2 regions of the Streptomyces nojiriensis genome follow, and region 1 is predicted to be linked to the other one. Evidence: riboswitches for the same ligand, from Rfam matches in the RefSeq annotation. Region 1 holds a riboswitch; the other holds the start of a gene.
The links. A riboswitch is a leader RNA that binds a small molecule or an ion and turns the genes downstream of it on or off. The one in region 1 is predicted to bind S-adenosylmethionine.
Positions count from the first base shown of each region.

Region 2: it holds a riboswitch for S-adenosylmethionine, as region 1 does, so the genes downstream of both, JYK04_RS14035 (aminotransferase class V-fold PLP-dependent enzyme) here and thrC (threonine synthase) in region 1, are expected to answer to the same signal.

Region 1 is NZ_CP071139.1:4,318,122-4,325,693, reverse strand. It holds gene JYK04_RS20030 (alpha,alpha-trehalose-phosphate synthase (UDP-forming)) at 1-641, opposite strand, end outside; gene JYK04_RS20025 (glucosyl-3-phosphoglycerate synthase) at 688-1,638, opposite strand; SAM riboswitch class I at 1,824-1,981, shown strand; gene thrC (threonine synthase) at 1,999-3,273, shown strand; gene JYK04_RS20015 (MoaD/ThiS family protein) at 3,312-3,590, shown strand; gene JYK04_RS20010 (cold-shock protein) at 4,017-4,223, shown strand; gene groL (chaperonin GroEL) at 4,550-6,172, shown strand; gene JYK04_RS20000 (phosphoribosylanthranilate isomerase) at 6,349-6,948, shown strand; gene JYK04_RS19995 (4'-phosphopantetheinyl transferase family protein) at 7,220-7,572, opposite strand, start outside.
Region 2 is NZ_CP071139.1:3,003,095-3,010,666, reverse strand. It holds gene qcrB (cytochrome bc1 complex cytochrome b subunit) at 1-840, shown strand, start outside; gene trpD (anthranilate phosphoribosyltransferase) at 1,005-2,069, shown strand; SAM riboswitch class IV at 2,156-2,272, shown strand; gene JYK04_RS14035 (aminotransferase class V-fold PLP-dependent enzyme) at 2,496-3,878, shown strand; gene JYK04_RS14030 (Lrp/AsnC family transcriptional regulator) at 4,406-4,687, opposite strand; gene JYK04_RS14025 (rhomboid family intramembrane serine protease) at 4,684-5,418, opposite strand; gene JYK04_RS14020 (hypothetical protein) at 5,543-5,782, shown strand; gene JYK04_RS14015 (NYN domain-containing protein) at 5,823-7,187, shown strand; gene JYK04_RS14010 (C40 family peptidase) at 7,441-7,572, shown strand, end outside.

The sequences.
Region 1 (7,572 bases):
GCCGATCCCAGGAACTCGGCCGCCCAGGCCTCGGTGTGGAAGCCGAGCACGTCCGCGCCGAGCATGCCCCACAGCAGGGTCTCGCGGACCGTGTCGGGCAGCATGGCGAGATAGCCGGGCGCGGCCCACGGGGTGTGCGTGAAGTGCGCGATCCGCAGGTCGGGGCGGAGCACCCGCAGCAGCCCGGGCACCAGCGCCAAGTGGTAGTCCTGGACCAGCACCTGCGCGCCCTGCCCGGCCTCCTCGGCCAGGGCCTGGGCGAAGGCCTGGTTGTAGCGCTCGTACGACTCCCACTGCCGGCGGAACCCGGCGTCGAAGACCGGTTCGCGAGGGATGTCGTACAGATGGTGATGTGTGAACCACAGCACAGAGTTGGCGATGCCGTTGTACGCGTCGTCGTACATCGTGGGATCGATGTCCAGCATCCGGACGCCCGGTTCGGCAACGCCCCGGCGGACCGCCTCCCGGTCCGCGTCCGACAGCGCCGCACAGATCCACAGCGCGTCCGGCTGCTCGGCGAGGGCCGTGGAGAGTCCGGAGACGAGACCGCCCCCGCCGCGCCGGGCGCTGAGCGTCCCGTCCTCGGCGAGGGCGTAGGAGAGGGGGCCGCGGTTCGCTGCGACGAGCACCTGGGAAGCCATGCGGCCAACCTAGCCCGGCCCGCACCCGCTCAAACCGTACGTTCGCTCACGCCACGCGACGCAGCGCGTACTCCTCGATGCCCGCCATCGGCGGCCGCTCCTCCGTGTCCACGGGATGCGTCCGCGGTACGAAACCCTCCGGCCCGCGCTCGAACTGCGTGAGCTCCGGCCGTACGAGGTGCCCGCGCGAGAGCCGCACCTGCGCGGTGCGGTAGATCGCCGCGGCCATCCGGCCCAGCGCCTGCCCGTCCTGGTGGCGGTGGACCCGCACGCCCACGTCCACCTGGGCCAGCGCGTCCAGCCCGACGCTGTGCAGCGCGTCGACCAGCAGGCCCAGCTCGACGCCGTAGCCGACGGGGAACGGCAGCCGCTCCAGCAGGGAGCGGCGCACGGCGTACTCGCCGCCCAGCGGCTGCACGAAGCCGGCCAGCTGCGGCCAGTGGAGGTTGAGCAGCGGGCGGGCGACCAGCTCGGTGACCCGGCCGCCCTGCCCCGGGGCGTCCCCCAGCGGCCGGTCGTACATCGCCTTGACGAACTGCACGTCGGGGTCGGTCAGCAGCGGTCCGACGATGCCGGAGACGAAGGCGGCGGAGAAGTCCCGCAGGTCGGCGTCGACGAAGCAGACGATGTCCCCGTCGGTGGCCAGCAGCGAGCGCCACAGCACCTCCCCCTTGCCGGGCAGCGCCGGGACGCGGGGCAGGATGTCGTCGCGGTGCACCACCCGGGCCCCGGCCTTCGCCGCGATCTCCGCGGTCCGGTCGGCGGAGCCCGAGTCGATGACGACCAGCTCGTCCACCAGGGGGACCGGCAGTCCCTCGATCAGCTCACGCCGGATGACTTCGACGATCGCGCCGACCGTCGCCTCCTCGTCCAGTGCGGGCAGCACGACGCTGACCGTGGTTCCGGCCGCCCGTTTCCGGTCGAGCAGCTGGTCGAGCGGTCGGTCGGCGGCGGACCAGGAGCGGTCGGCCAGCCATCGCTCCACCTCTTCCAGCACCCTCAGCACTCCCTGCGTGTCGGCGATATTCGCCCTTATGTGATCCATCTCGCGGTTCGGACGCCTGTCTCAACCGCGCGGGCCTTCGGTTACAGTCTTGAACAACGCGAAGGACCACCGCATGCCGGGGGTCCCCGCGTACAAACGCACCGGCGCGCCACAGAGCGCGTGTGCCGGTGCCATACCGCTCATCCAGAGGGGCAGAGGGACACGGCCCGTTGAAGCCCCGGCAACCCTCCAGTCGGTTCTCGCGATCGCGCGTCAGCGCTCGTCAGCGAGGTCCCCGGCTAGGGAAGGTGCCAATTCCGTCTCATGGCGAAGTGCGCCATGGGGAAGATGAGGAGAAAGGGCCTCGCCATCATGGCTGCACAGACTGTCGCCACCTCTGTTGATCTCGGACCTGCCACCGGCCTTTCCTGTCGCGAGTGCGGTACCCGTTTCGAGCTCGGCCCCATCTTCGCGTGCGCCGAGTGCTTCGGACCGCTGGAAGTCGCCTACGACCTGCCGACCGGCGACCCCGAGGCCCTGCGCGCCGCGATCGAGGCCGGCCCCAACAACATCTGGCGCTACGCGCCGCTGCTGCCCGTCCCCGCGGACGTGGCCGGCAAGCCCAGCCTGAACCCCGGCTTCACCAAGCTCGTGGACGCGGCCAACCTGGCCAAGGAACTGGGCATCACCGGCAAGCTCTACGTCAAGGACGACTCCGGCAACCCGACGCACTCCTTCAAGGACCGCGTCGTGGCCATCGCCGTCGAGGCCGCCCGCGCCTTCGGCTTCACCACCCTGTCCTGCTCCTCGACCGGCAACCTGGCCGGCGCCGTCGGCGCCGCGGCCGCGCGGGCCGGCTTCCGCTCCTGCGTGTTCATCCCGCACGACCTGGAGCAGGGCAAGGTCGTCATGGCCGGTGTGTACGGCGGCGACCTGGTCGGCATCGAGGGCAACTACGACGACGTCAACCGCTTCTGCTCCGAGCTCATCGGCGACCCGCTGGGCGAGGGCTGGGGCTTCGTCAACGTCAACCTGCGTCCGTACTACGGCGAGGGCTCCAAGACGCTCGCGTACGAGATCTGCGAGCAGCTCGGCTGGCAGCTGCCCGACCAGATCGTCATCCCGATCGCGTCCGGCTCGCAGCTGACGAAGATCGACAAGGGTCTGCAGGAGCTCATCAGGCTCGGCCTCGTCGAGGACAAGCCGTACAAGATCTTCGGCGCCCAGGCCGAGGGCTGCTCCCCGGTGTCCACCGCCTTCAAGGCCGGTCACGACGTGGTCCGCCCGCAGAAGCCGAACACCATCGCCAAGTCGCTGGCCATCGGCAACCCGGCGGACGGCCCGTACGTCCTGGACATCGCCCGCCGCACCGGCGGTTTCGTCGAGGACGTCACCGACGAGCAGGTCGTCGAGGCCATCAAGGTCCTCGCGCAGACCGAGGGCATCTTCGCCGAGACCGCGGGCGGCGTGACCGTCGGCGTGACGAAGAAGCTCATCGACAACGGGCAGCTCGACCCGACGCTGACCACCGTCGTCCTCAACACCGGTGACGGCCTCAAGACCCTGGAGGCGGTGGCCGCGGACAGCGGGCAGACCGCCACCATCCGCCCCAGCCTGGACGCCTTCCGCGCCGCCGGCCTGGCCTGACCACTTCTCCTCCGCCCTACCGGAAAGGCAGTAGCGCCATGAGCGTCAACGTCCGCATCCCCACCATCCTGCGCACCTACACCGGCGGCGTCGCCGAGGTTCCGGCCGAGGGCGCGACCCTCGCCGAGGTCATCGAGTCCCTGGAGAAGAACCACCCGGGCATCGCCGCGCGCGTCCTGGACGACCAGGGCAAGCTGCGCCGTTTCGTCAACGTCTACGTCAACGACGACGACGTGCGCTTCGAGGGCGGGCTGCAGGCGGCGACGCCGGACGGCGCCGGCGTCTCGATCATCCCGGCCGTCGCCGGCGGTTGCTGATTCCCCGGATCTCTCCCGGTTCTCCCGGGTCGCCGCCCAGGTGACACGCGCAAACCGAAATTGCCCCCTCCGCTAAAAGCGGAGGGGGCAATTCTGCTTGATTGGGCACGGTAGGGTTGGGGAAGTCCCCTCCGCTGTTCTTGCCCCCTGCATATGAACGGGCCGCGCAAGGGTCGACATCGGGCCAACATGCGAGTGCGGTATGGGGCTTTGGCGAGATATGTCAGGCCCGAGTTGCCCGGGAGTATGGCAAATTTTCACTCTATTTCAATGTTTCTCGGTGTCCAGAATTCTCATCGGATTGACCTGTTGCAGACAGCATCCGCGCAGATACATTCAGCCTCGGTCGACGCGTTCCGACGCAAGTTCTGACCCGGGATCGTGAAGTGCGTTCCTGCGCAAGGGCCAGTAATAGGGGAGTTAGGCATGGCTCAGGGCACCGTCAAGTGGTTCAACGCGGAGAAGGGCTACGGCTTCATCGCGGTCGACGGTGGTGCGGATGTGTTCGTCCACTACAGCGCCATCCAGATGGACGGGTACCGCACCCTTGAAGAGGGTCAGCGGGTCGAGTTCGAGATCTCGCAGGGCCAGAAGGGTCCGCAGGCGGACATGGTCAAGCTCGCACTCGGCTAGTCCTGGAGCGATCGACCACCGACGCACAGTCTTCGGCGAAGACCTGGAACACCACGAGGGGCCCACATCCTGGACACGGGATGGGGGCCCCTCGTCCGTGTGCCCGGTAGTAGCGGGGTGATGCGCGAAGCCGCTTGCACTCGGAGGGGTCGAGTGCTAATCATTGGCGTTAGCACTCTCCGGTTGAGAGTGCTACTGAACGAGGACCGGGTCGGTGAGGCCCGCAGGGTCCGGCGGGAAGGAACCGCCGGGCACGCAGGCCGTCCGTCGCGGGCGCGGGCGCGGTCCTGGGAGCAATCCACCGCTGTCCGGGAGGACCACTTCAGATGGCCAAGATCATTGCGTTCGACGAGGAGGCCCGCCGCGGCCTCGAGCGTGGGATGAACCAGCTCGCCGACGCCGTCAAGGTCACCCTTGGCCCCAAGGGTCGCAACGTCGTCCTTGAGAAGAAGTGGGGCGCCCCCACGATCACCAACGATGGTGTGTCCATCGCCAAGGAGATCGAGCTCGAGGACCCGTACGAGAAGATCGGCGCCGAGCTGGTCAAGGAAGTCGCCAAGAAGACGGACGACGTCGCCGGCGACGGTACGACCACCGCCACCGTGCTGGCCCAGGCGCTCGTCCGCGAGGGCCTGCGCAACGTGGCCGCCGGTGCCAACCCGATGGCCCTCAAGCGTGGTATCGAGAAGGCCGTCGAGGCCGTCTCCGCCGCCCTGCTCGCCCAGGCGAAGGATGTCGAGACCAAGGAGCAGATCGCTTCGACGGCCTCCATCTCCGCCGCCGACACCCAGATCGGCGAGCTCATCGCCGAGGCCATGGACAAGGTCGGCAAGGAAGGCGTCATCACCGTCGAGGAGTCCCAGACCTTCGGTCTGGAGCTGGAGCTCACCGAGGGCATGCGCTTCGACAAGGGCTACATCTCGGCGTACTTCGCCACCGACATGGAGCGTATGGAGTCGGCTCTCGACGACCCGTACATCCTGATCGTCAACTCCAAGATCGGCTCGGTCAAGGACCTGCTGCCGCTCCTGGAGAAGGTCATGCAGTCCGGCAAGCCGCTGCTGATCATCGCCGAGGACGTCGAGGGCGAGGCGCTCTCCACCCTCGTCGTCAACAAGATCCGTGGCACCTTCAAGTCCGTCGCCGTCAAGGCCCCGGGCTTCGGTGACCGCCGCAAGGCCATGCTCGGTGACATCGCCATCCTCACGGGCGGCACGGTCATCTCCGAGGAGGTCGGCCTCAAGCTGGAGAACGCCGGTCTCGACCTGCTCGGCCGCGCCCGCAAGGTCGTCATCACCAAGGACGAGACCACCATCGTCGACGGTGCCGGTGACAGCGACCAGGTCGCCGGTCGCGTGAACCAGATCCGCGCCGAGATCGAGAACTCCGACTCGGACTACGACCGCGAGAAGCTCCAGGAGCGCCTCGCGAAGCTGGCCGGCGGCGTGGCCGTCATCAAGGCCGGTGCCGCGACCGAGGTCGAGCTCAAGGAGCGCAAGCACCGCATCGAGGACGCCGTTCGCAACGCGAAGGCGGCCGTCGAGGAGGGCATCGTCGCCGGTGGTGGCGTGGCCCTGCTGCAGGCCTCCGCGGTCTTCGAGAAGCTGGAGCTCGAGGGTGACGAGGCGACCGGTGCCAACGCCGTGAAGCTCGCCCTGGAGGCCCCGCTCAAGCAGATCGCCGTCAACGGTGGTCTCGAGGGTGGCGTCGTCGTCGAGAAGGTGCGCAACCTGCCGATCGGCCACGGTCTGAACGCCGCGACCGGCGAGTACGTCGACATGATCGCCGAGGGCATCATCGACCCGGCGAAGGTCACGCGCTCCGCGCTGCAGAACGCCGCGTCGATCGCCGCGCTGTTCCTGACGACCGAGGCCGTCATCGCCGACAAGCCCGAGAAGGCCGGTGCCCCCGCGGGCGGCGGCATGCCGGGCGGTGACATGGACTTCTGATCGACCCGGGCTCCGGCCACGGTTGATCGGCTGTTCTCGAACGAGGGCGGCACCCCCTGCGGGGGGTGCCGCCCTCGGGCGTTCCGTGAGGCGTCGGAAGCCGTGGCGCACGGGTGGTCGCGCCCGGGTGCCGAGACGGGCCGCCACCGATCGGGGGGCTTTGGTTGACTGGGGGTATGAGCGATCTCTTCGTGAAGATCTGCGGTCTGAAGACCGCGCACGACGTCGACGTGGCCGTCGAGGCCGGGGCGGACGCCGTCGGGTTCGTCTTCGCCCCCGGGAGTCCGCGGACCGTGGACGCCGTCACCGCGCGGGAGCTCGCCGCGCGGGTGCCCGCCGGGGTGCTCACCGTCGGCGTCTTCCGGGGGCAGCCGCTGGACGAGGTCCGGCAGCTGACCGAGGAGAGCGGCGTACGGGCGGTACAGCTCCACGGGGACGAGGGGCCCGAGTACTACGAGGCCCTGCGCGCCGAGGGCCGGACCCTGCTGCGGGCCACCGCCGAGCGCGTGGAGCGCTGCGGGGAGTACGGGGAGGACCTGCTGCTCATCGACGCCCCGGACCCGGGCTCGGGCAAGCCGTGGAACTGGGGGTCCGAGGAGTTCAGCGCGCCGGAGGGGCGCTGGCTGCTGGCCGGCGGGCTGAACCCGGGGAACGTGCGCGAGGCCGTGCAGACCACCGGCGCCTGGGGCGTGGACGTGTCCAGCGGGGTGGAGAGGGAGCGCGGGGTGAAGTCCCCCGACCTGATCCGGGCCTTCATCGAGGCCGCTCGGCGGTAGCGCCCCGCGGGCCGGACCGCGTCGTCCGTGGGCCCCGACGACCTGCGCGTTCGTCCCGTCCCGGTGCAGCGTGCAGCGGTGGTCGGGGGATTGCCACGCGCATACCGCTCGTACCGGGAGGAGTACCGTCCCCTCCCCGCCGTCGTGGCGAGGGGGCACGGCGGATGACGACCGCGCGAGCCGTCGGGGCGGGTGTGGTCAGAGCTGCTGCTCGCTCGCCCTGACCGGTCTCATGGGGCGCCCGTGGCCGTGGCCGTGGCCGTGGCCGTACTCAGTTGACACTGAGCCAGATGTGAGAGTCGGCCTCTTCCACCTCCACGTCCTGTTCCGCTCGATGCGCGGCCGGCGACGCGGTGTCGTGCCGGCCGGTCGTGCCATCGGGTTCCGGGCTGCCGTGTTCTTGGAGGGGACGCACGGAGAAGTCAGTCCTCTCTGTTTCCATCCGTGTTCGAGGGCCGACGGCAAGGACCGTCGGAGTCGTGGGCGGTGCACCCGCCGAAACCCCCACGGCGCAGACGTACCCGCCGAGGAGACGACACACGTTGAACTCGCCGACGGTGTAGGGCGTGTGCGCGGAAAAGGGAACCCGCGGCTCTCCGCGCCGGCGGAAGTCGACGCGCTTCA
Region 2 (7,572 bases), 1.3 Mb from region 1:
GCCAAGGCCGGAGGCTTCTTCTTCCTGGTCTTCGGTGTCATCGCGGCCATCGCGGCGATCGCCTCGATCAACCCGATCTGGGCGCTCGGCCCGTACCGCCCGGACAACGTGTCCACCGGTGCGCAGCCCGACTGGTACATGGGTATGCCGGAAGGCCTGATCCGAGCCATGCCCGGCTGGGAGATCAACCTGTGGGGCCACACGCTCGTCCTGGGCGTGTTCATCCCGCTGCTGCTCTTCCCGCTGGTGCTGGGTGCGATCGCCGTCTGGCCGTTCATCGAGTCCTGGGTCACCGGGGACAAGCGCGAGCACCACATCCTGGACCGCCCGCGCAACGTCCCGACCCGTACGGCCTTCGGTGTCGCCTGGATCGCGGAGTACATCGTGCTCCTCATCGGCGGCGGCAACGACATGTTCGCCCAGTACTTCCACCTGTCGATCAACTCGATCACCTGGTTCGTCCGGATCGGCTTCTTCGTCGTCCCGGTCCTCGCCTTCATCGTCACCAAGCGGATCTGCCTCGGCCTCCAGCGCCGGGACCACGACAAGGTGCTGCACGGTCGCGAGACCGGCATCATCAAGCGTCTGCCGCACGGTGAGTTCGTCGAGGTCCACGAGCCGCTCCCGGCGGGTCAGCTGCACAAGCTCACCGCGCACGAGCAGTACAAGCCGGTCGAGATCGGCCCGACGGTCGACGAGAACGGTGTCGAGCGCAAGGTGAAGGCCGCCGAGAAGCTGCGCGCGAAGCTCAGCAAGGGCTTCTACGGCGAGAACAACCAGATTCCGAAGCCCACGGTGGAGGAATACAAGGAGATCCAGTCCGGCCACGGCCACCACTGATCCCCGTCTGAACGCATGAGGGACTGATTTCGGTCAGTCCTGGTGTCGCCACGGCGAGAGCCCCGTCCAGTGTCTGGACGGGGCTCTTTGCCGTAACCGGGGCTGGATAGGCTGAACCCTGACCGATCAAGCGTGGAATCCTCCACCGACAGCAGGAGCGGACCATGAACGTTGCGACCCCGGCAGGCGGCGACAGCGTGGCGGCCCGTGGCTGGCCGGGCCTTCTCGACGCTCTGCTGACCGGCCAGGACCTGCGCGCGGAGGACACCGCCTGGGCCATGGACCGGATCATGCGGGGGGAGGCCACCGACGCCCAGATCGCCGGCTTCACGGTCGCGCTGCGGGCCAAGGGGGAGACGGTCGAGGAGATCAACGGCCTCGTACGGGCGATGTACGCGCACGCCAACCTGATCGAGGTGCCCGGCCGCACGGTGGACATCGTCGGCACCGGCGGCGACGGGGCCAAAACGGTGAACATCTCCACGATGTCGGCCATCGTGGTGGCCGGTACCGGCGCCAAGGTCGTCAAGCACGGCAACCGGGCCGCGTCCTCCGCGAGCGGCTCCTCGGACGTCCTGGAGAAGCTCGGAGTGAACCTCCAGCTGAGCCGGGAGCGGGTCGTGGAGGTCGCCGAGGAGGCCGGCATCACCTTCTGCTTCGCCGTGAAGTTCCACCCGGCACTGCGCCATGTGGCCGCGGCCCGCAAGGAACTGGGCATCCGGACCTTCTTCAACGCGCTGGGCCCGCTGACCAACCCGGCCCGGGTGCGCGCCCAGGCGACCGGCGTGGCCGACCCCCGGATGGCCCCGATCATCGCCGGCGTGCTCGCCGACCGGGGCTCCTCCGCGCTGGTCTTCCGCGGTGACGACGGCCTGGACGAACTGACCACGACGTCGACCTCGCGCATCTGGTGGGTCCGTGACGGCAAGGTCTCCGAGCAGGCCTTCGACCCCCGTGACGTGGGCATCTCCCTGGTCGACGTCTCCGCCCTGGCCGGCGGGGACCCCTCGTACAACGCGGACGTGGCCCGCCGCCTGCTGGCCGGCGAGACCGGCCCGGTCCGCGACGCCGTCCTGCTGAACTCGGCGGCGGCCCTGGCCGCCCTCGACCCCGGCGCGGGCAGCCTGGAGGAGCAGATCGCCGCCGGTATGGCCCGCGCGGCGGAGTCCATCGACTCGGGCGCGGCCCGGGCCGCCCTGGAGCGCTGGGTGACGGCCAGCAACGCGTAGCGGGAACGGCGCGAAAACGACGACCCCGGTCCACCATGCGGACCGGGGTCTTGCGTACGCGCGATCATGTGGCAGGATGCTGACCAGGTCACGAGTGACAGCGTGTAGGCCCCGGCTTGCTGTCCGGCAACCCTCCTTCCGTGGCGGGGTGCCCCGGGTGATGACCAGGTCGTAGGCAGCAAGGCCTACGGCAAGCGCGGATCCCTCGACACCAGGGGTCCTGGTCTTCTCGAGGAGCTTTTTCCGTGAGCAAGCGAATGCGATAGGGCGACTCCGCCCCTACTTCAACCCTCGGATCAGGGTCACTTCCGTGTACCCCCGCACAGCGCGGTCCGAGGACCCTCCCGTACCCCGGACGGCCGCAGTGCCGTACCCGCGTACGGGCACACCGAAGCCATTCAGCCCTGCCTGCCGGGAGATACCGCCATGTCCGCATCCCTGAACGCCGCCGTCGCCACCGCCACCACCGTCGACCCCGCCTGTGCCGAGCCGCTCGCGGTCCTCGGCCGGGACGTCACCGTCCCGCTCGTCACCGGCGGCGAGGTCACCTACGCGGCCCTCGACTACGCGGCCAGCGCCCCCGCCCTGCAGCGCGTCTGGGACGACGTGGCCGCGTACGCCCCGTACTACGGCAGCGTGCACCGCGGCGCCGGATACCTCTCGCAGCTCTCCACCGACCTCTTCGAGCAGAGCCGGGTCACCGTCGCCGAGTTCCTCGACTGCCGCCCCACCGACCAGGTCGTCTTCACCCGGTCCACCACCGACTCGCTGAACCTGCTCGCCGCCGTACTCCCCGCCGACTGCCAGGTGTTCGTCTTCGAGACCGAGCACCACGCCTCGCTGCTGCCGTGGACGAACGCCCAGGTCACCTACCTCAACGCACCGCGCACCCCGGCCGAGGCCGTCGCCACCCTGGAGCGGGCCCTCGCCGACCGCGACCCGTACGGTCCGGCACTGGTCTGCGTCACCGGCGCCTCCAACGTCACCGGCGAGCTGTGGCCGGTCAAGGAACTCGCCGCCGCCGCGCACGCCCACGGCGCGCGCATCGTGCTGGACGCCGCCCAACTGGCCCCGCACCACCCCGTCTCCGTGCAGGAGCTCGACGTCGACTGGGTCGCCTTCTCCGGGCACAAGCTCTACGCGCCCTTCGGCTCGGGCGTGCTCGCCGGCCGCGCGGACTGGCTCCAGCAGGCCGACCCGTACCTCGCGGGCGGCGGCGCCTCCCGGAAGGTGGCCCGGCGCGAGGACGGCGGCGTCGACGTCGAGTGGCACACCACCGCGGCCCGCCACGAGGCCGGCTCCCCGAACGTCATCGGCGTCTACTCCATCGCCTCCGCCTGCAAGGCCCTGACCGAGGCCGGCTTCGAGAACCTCGTCGCCCGCGAGCAGCACCTCATCGAGAAGGTCCGGGAAGGCCTGGCGGAGGTCCCGGCGGTCCGGATCCTCTCCCTCTTCGGGGACGACGCCCCCCGGGTCGGCGTCATCTCCTTCGTGGTGGACGGCTGGAACAGCTCCCACTTCGCCGCCGCGCTGTCCGCCGAGTACGGGATCGGCGTACGCGACGGCCTGTTCTGCGCCCACCCGCTGGTCCGCACCCTGCTGGGCAGCGAGCCGCAGGCCCAGGGCGAATGCGGAGCCCCGGAGGCCGCCCCGGGCGAGCGCTCCCTCAACGCCATCCGCGTCAGCTTCGGCGCCGGGACCCCCGACGAGCACGTGGAGCGCTTCGTCGGCGCCGTGAAGGAACTGGTCACCTCCGGAGCCAAGTGGCAGTACCGCACGGAGGAAGGCCGCTGCGTCCCCGCCGTGTAGCCCTGCGGGCGGCTCGGCGGTGTACGGCTCGGCGGCACGTCTTCCTCTGCCGAGGTGGGTCGCCTCAATCGCCGGCGGGGCTTCAAAGGGTGGGGCGGTGCCCCGCACGAGGGTCTCCTCGGCTCGGCGCGTTCGGGCTCGTCCCGGCCAGGCGGCCGTGGTCGCGCCTCGTCCTGCGGGGACCCTCCTGCGTGTCCCCGCCCCACGGCAGGGCTTCGACGGCGGAAGGGGAGTGGGGACGTGGCGGGGTGTCCCCGCAGGACGAGGCGCGACCGCCGGGCACAGCCGAGACACACAGCACGCGCCGAGCCGAGGAGACACCCCGGCGCGGCCCCACGGACCGACCCGAACCGACAGGCCCGCACTTTCAGCCTCGCCGGCGTTTGAGGCGCGGGTCCGGGCAGCGCCCGGCAGACGGCGCGAGCACCGCACACAGCCGAGCACCCCGCAGGGGACCCGGCAGACGGCGCGAGCACCGCACACAGCCGAGCACCCCGCAGGGGACCCGGCAGACCGTGCCGGAGGCGTTACGCGTCGAGACCGATCGCGAACGCCGCTTCCAGGTCGTGCTGGGAGTACGTGCGGAAGGCCACGTGGGTGTCCGTCGCCTCGACGCCCGGGATCTTGCTGATGCGGCCGGGGATGATGTCCGCCAGGTTCTCGTGACGGGCCACGCGGACCAGCGCGATCAGGTCGTACGTCCCCGTGACGGAGTAGACCTCGCTGACGTTCTCGAGGGCGGCGATGGACTCGGCGATCTCGGGGATCCGGTCCACGCTGGTCTTGATGAGCACGATCGCGGTGATCACGGCTGGCTGTCTCCCTCGGTGGCCGTCGCTGGTCGCCTCACTCTAGTCGTACCCCGATAGCGGGCCCACGCGTAGAGGAAGCCGAGCGAGAAGCCCACCAGATGGGCCAGATAGGCGACTCCAGGCCCGCTGCCGGCCCGCTGCGCCGCCACCCACTGGAGGGCGAACCAGAACAGCAGCACCAGCCACGCCGGGAACCGCAGCGGCAGGAAGAAGAGGAACGGGAACAGGCTCGTCACCCTCGCCCGCGGGAGCAGGAAGAGGAAGGCGCCCAGTACGGCCGAGATGGCACCGGAGGCCCCGACCAGCGTCTGCGGGGAGCCCGCGTTGGCCGCCGCGTACGCCGCCATCGCCAGGTACCCCGTACAGAGGTAGAAGACGAGGAACGCCGGGCGGCCCATCCGTTCCTCCGCCATCGCGCCGAAAACGTACAGAAAGAGCATGTTTCCGAGCAGATGCAGCCAGCTGCCGTGGACGAACAGCGCCGTCAGCGGGGTCAGCCAGGCGCCGGGGCCGCCCGTGAAGAGCTCGTCCGGGACCACCCCCCAGCGCCGGAAGTAAGCCGTCCCGTCGGACAGCAGCTCTTCCCCCGTCCCGTAGGCCGGGTTGAGCCCCGAGGCCGGGCCGAGTACGAACGCCACGGCGCAGCCCGCGATCAGCGCATGGGCCACCACCGGTCCCCGGGCGGCCTCGCGAACGGCCCGCCACCTTACGATCATGTGACAGAGCATGACGCAAGGGGACCCACCTGAAGCGGTGGCAGGCCGTAGGGTTACGAGCTGCGGTCCGCAGGACGACGCATACGGCGGCGCGGGCGGCTTTAATTGAATCAGCTACGAAGGAGAGAGCGGCCTGATGACGGTTCCCCTGCCGACCGACACCACCCGGTGGCGCTGCACCCTGTGCGGCAATCTCACGCGCTTCGACGTGACCCGTTCGTCGAAGGTCGTGGAGTACGTCCACCTGGACCTCGCCGGGGAGCCCAAGGTCGAGGAGCGCGAGGTGGTCAATGAGACCATCGAGTCGGTCCGCTGCCGCTGGTGCAACGCGGTGGACCAGATCGAGCTCGTGGACAGGCCGGGCGCGGACTCCTGACGGAGGCGCACCCACAGGAAGATCACGGTAGGGGTGACGGATTGTGGAGCCAGCAAGCGGCGCTGAGCCGGCCGATGCGGCCGGCGACGCCGCCGAGGCGCTCGACCACCCGCTGCCGGAAGGCGTGCGGCGCCGGGTCGTCGCGCTCGTCTCGGACGCCTTCGGCGCGCTGACGGTCGCGGACCTCCCGGCGCAGCTGCGCCAGTACGCCCGGTTCACCCCGACCCGGCGCGCCAAGTTCGCGGGAAATGCCATGGCCGCGGCGGTCGAGACCGACGCCGTGTTCCGGAGCAGGGTCGCCGAGAAGCTGCGTGAGGCGCAGGCCGACCTGGCCGCCGCGCTGGAGGCCGGCGCGCCCCCGGCCGCGGCGGATCCGCTGGACGTGGCGGCCGCCGCCTTCGTCCTGCGGCCGGCCGGCTGGGTCAAGCTGGTGGCCGCCGCGGGCGAGGAGGCGCAGCGCGCCGACGCCGAGCGGGTCGGCGAGGAGACCCGGCGCGAGCTGGAGCGGCTGCGCGAGGAGCTGGCCCACGCACGGGAGCTGCAGCGCGCGGGCGGGGAGCAGGTCCGGGTCGAACTGGACGCGGCCCGCAAGGAAGCGGAATCGCTTCAGCGCAAGCTGCGCAGCGCCCTCAGCGACGTCAAGCGGGGTGACGCTGCCCTGCGCAAGGTGAATGCGGAGATCGACGGGATCCGCGGCGACGCGGCCGCCAGGGTGGCCGCCGCCGAGAGTGAGACCCGGCGGCTCAAGGCCCGGCTCGCGGAGGTGGAGGCGGCGTTGGAGACCTCGCGCCGGGCCACCCGTGAGGGGCGCAGCATCGAGGACATGCGGCTGCGGCTGCTGCTGGACACCGTGCTGGACGCGGCCCAGGGGCTGCGCCGGGAGCTGGCGCTGCCGCCGGTGAGCACCCGCCCGGCCGACACGGTGGACGCGGTGGAGCCGGGCCGGATGACGCCGAAGGACATCGCGGCGCGGGCCCTCTCGGAGACCGATCCGGCGCTGCTGGACCAGTTGTTGGCGCTGCCTCAGGCCCATCTGGTGGTCGACGGCTACAACGTGACCAAGACGGGCTATCCGACGATGCCGCTGGAGAAGCAGCGGCTGCGGCTGCTGGGCGGGCTGTCGATGCTGGCCGCGCAGACGGGCGCGGAGATGACCTGTGTCTTCGACGGGGCGGAACTGGCGGCCCCGGTGCTGCTCGCGCCGCCGCGCGGGGTGCGGGTGCTGTTCTCCAAGGCCGGGGTGACGGCGGACGAGCTGATCCGCCAGTTGGTGCGTGCGGAGCCGCCCGGCCGGCCGGTGGTCGTGGTCTCCACGGACCGGGAGGTCGCCGACGGGGTGGCCAAGGCGGGTGCGCGGCCCGTGACGTCCGCTTTGCTGCTGAAGCGGCTTTCGCGCGTTTCGTAACTCCTCGCCGCAATGCCCGAATTGGTGGGACTTGCGGGGGACGCACCGTCAAGTGACCTGCACGGAGCGTGCGCTGTAGGTAAAGAACCTGGTCGTGGGGCGAGTTTTTTCCCGGCAGGATTTGAACTGATCACAGATGGGTCACTAGGGTCTGCTCAAACCTTCGTGCGGTAGATCACTCATTCGGGGTGGCAGCGAAGGTGCTGCCGAGTTGCGTTCTTCGGCGGCTCCCAGGAAGAAGGAGCTCGCCTTCGTGGCGTCCCACCGTCGACCCAAGCAGCCGAACCGCGCTCGTGTGACCGTGCTCACCTCGGTCGCGGCCGCAGCCGTCGCCCTCACCGCGCAGAGCGCCTCCGCCGCGCCGACGAAGCCGAGCAAGGACGAG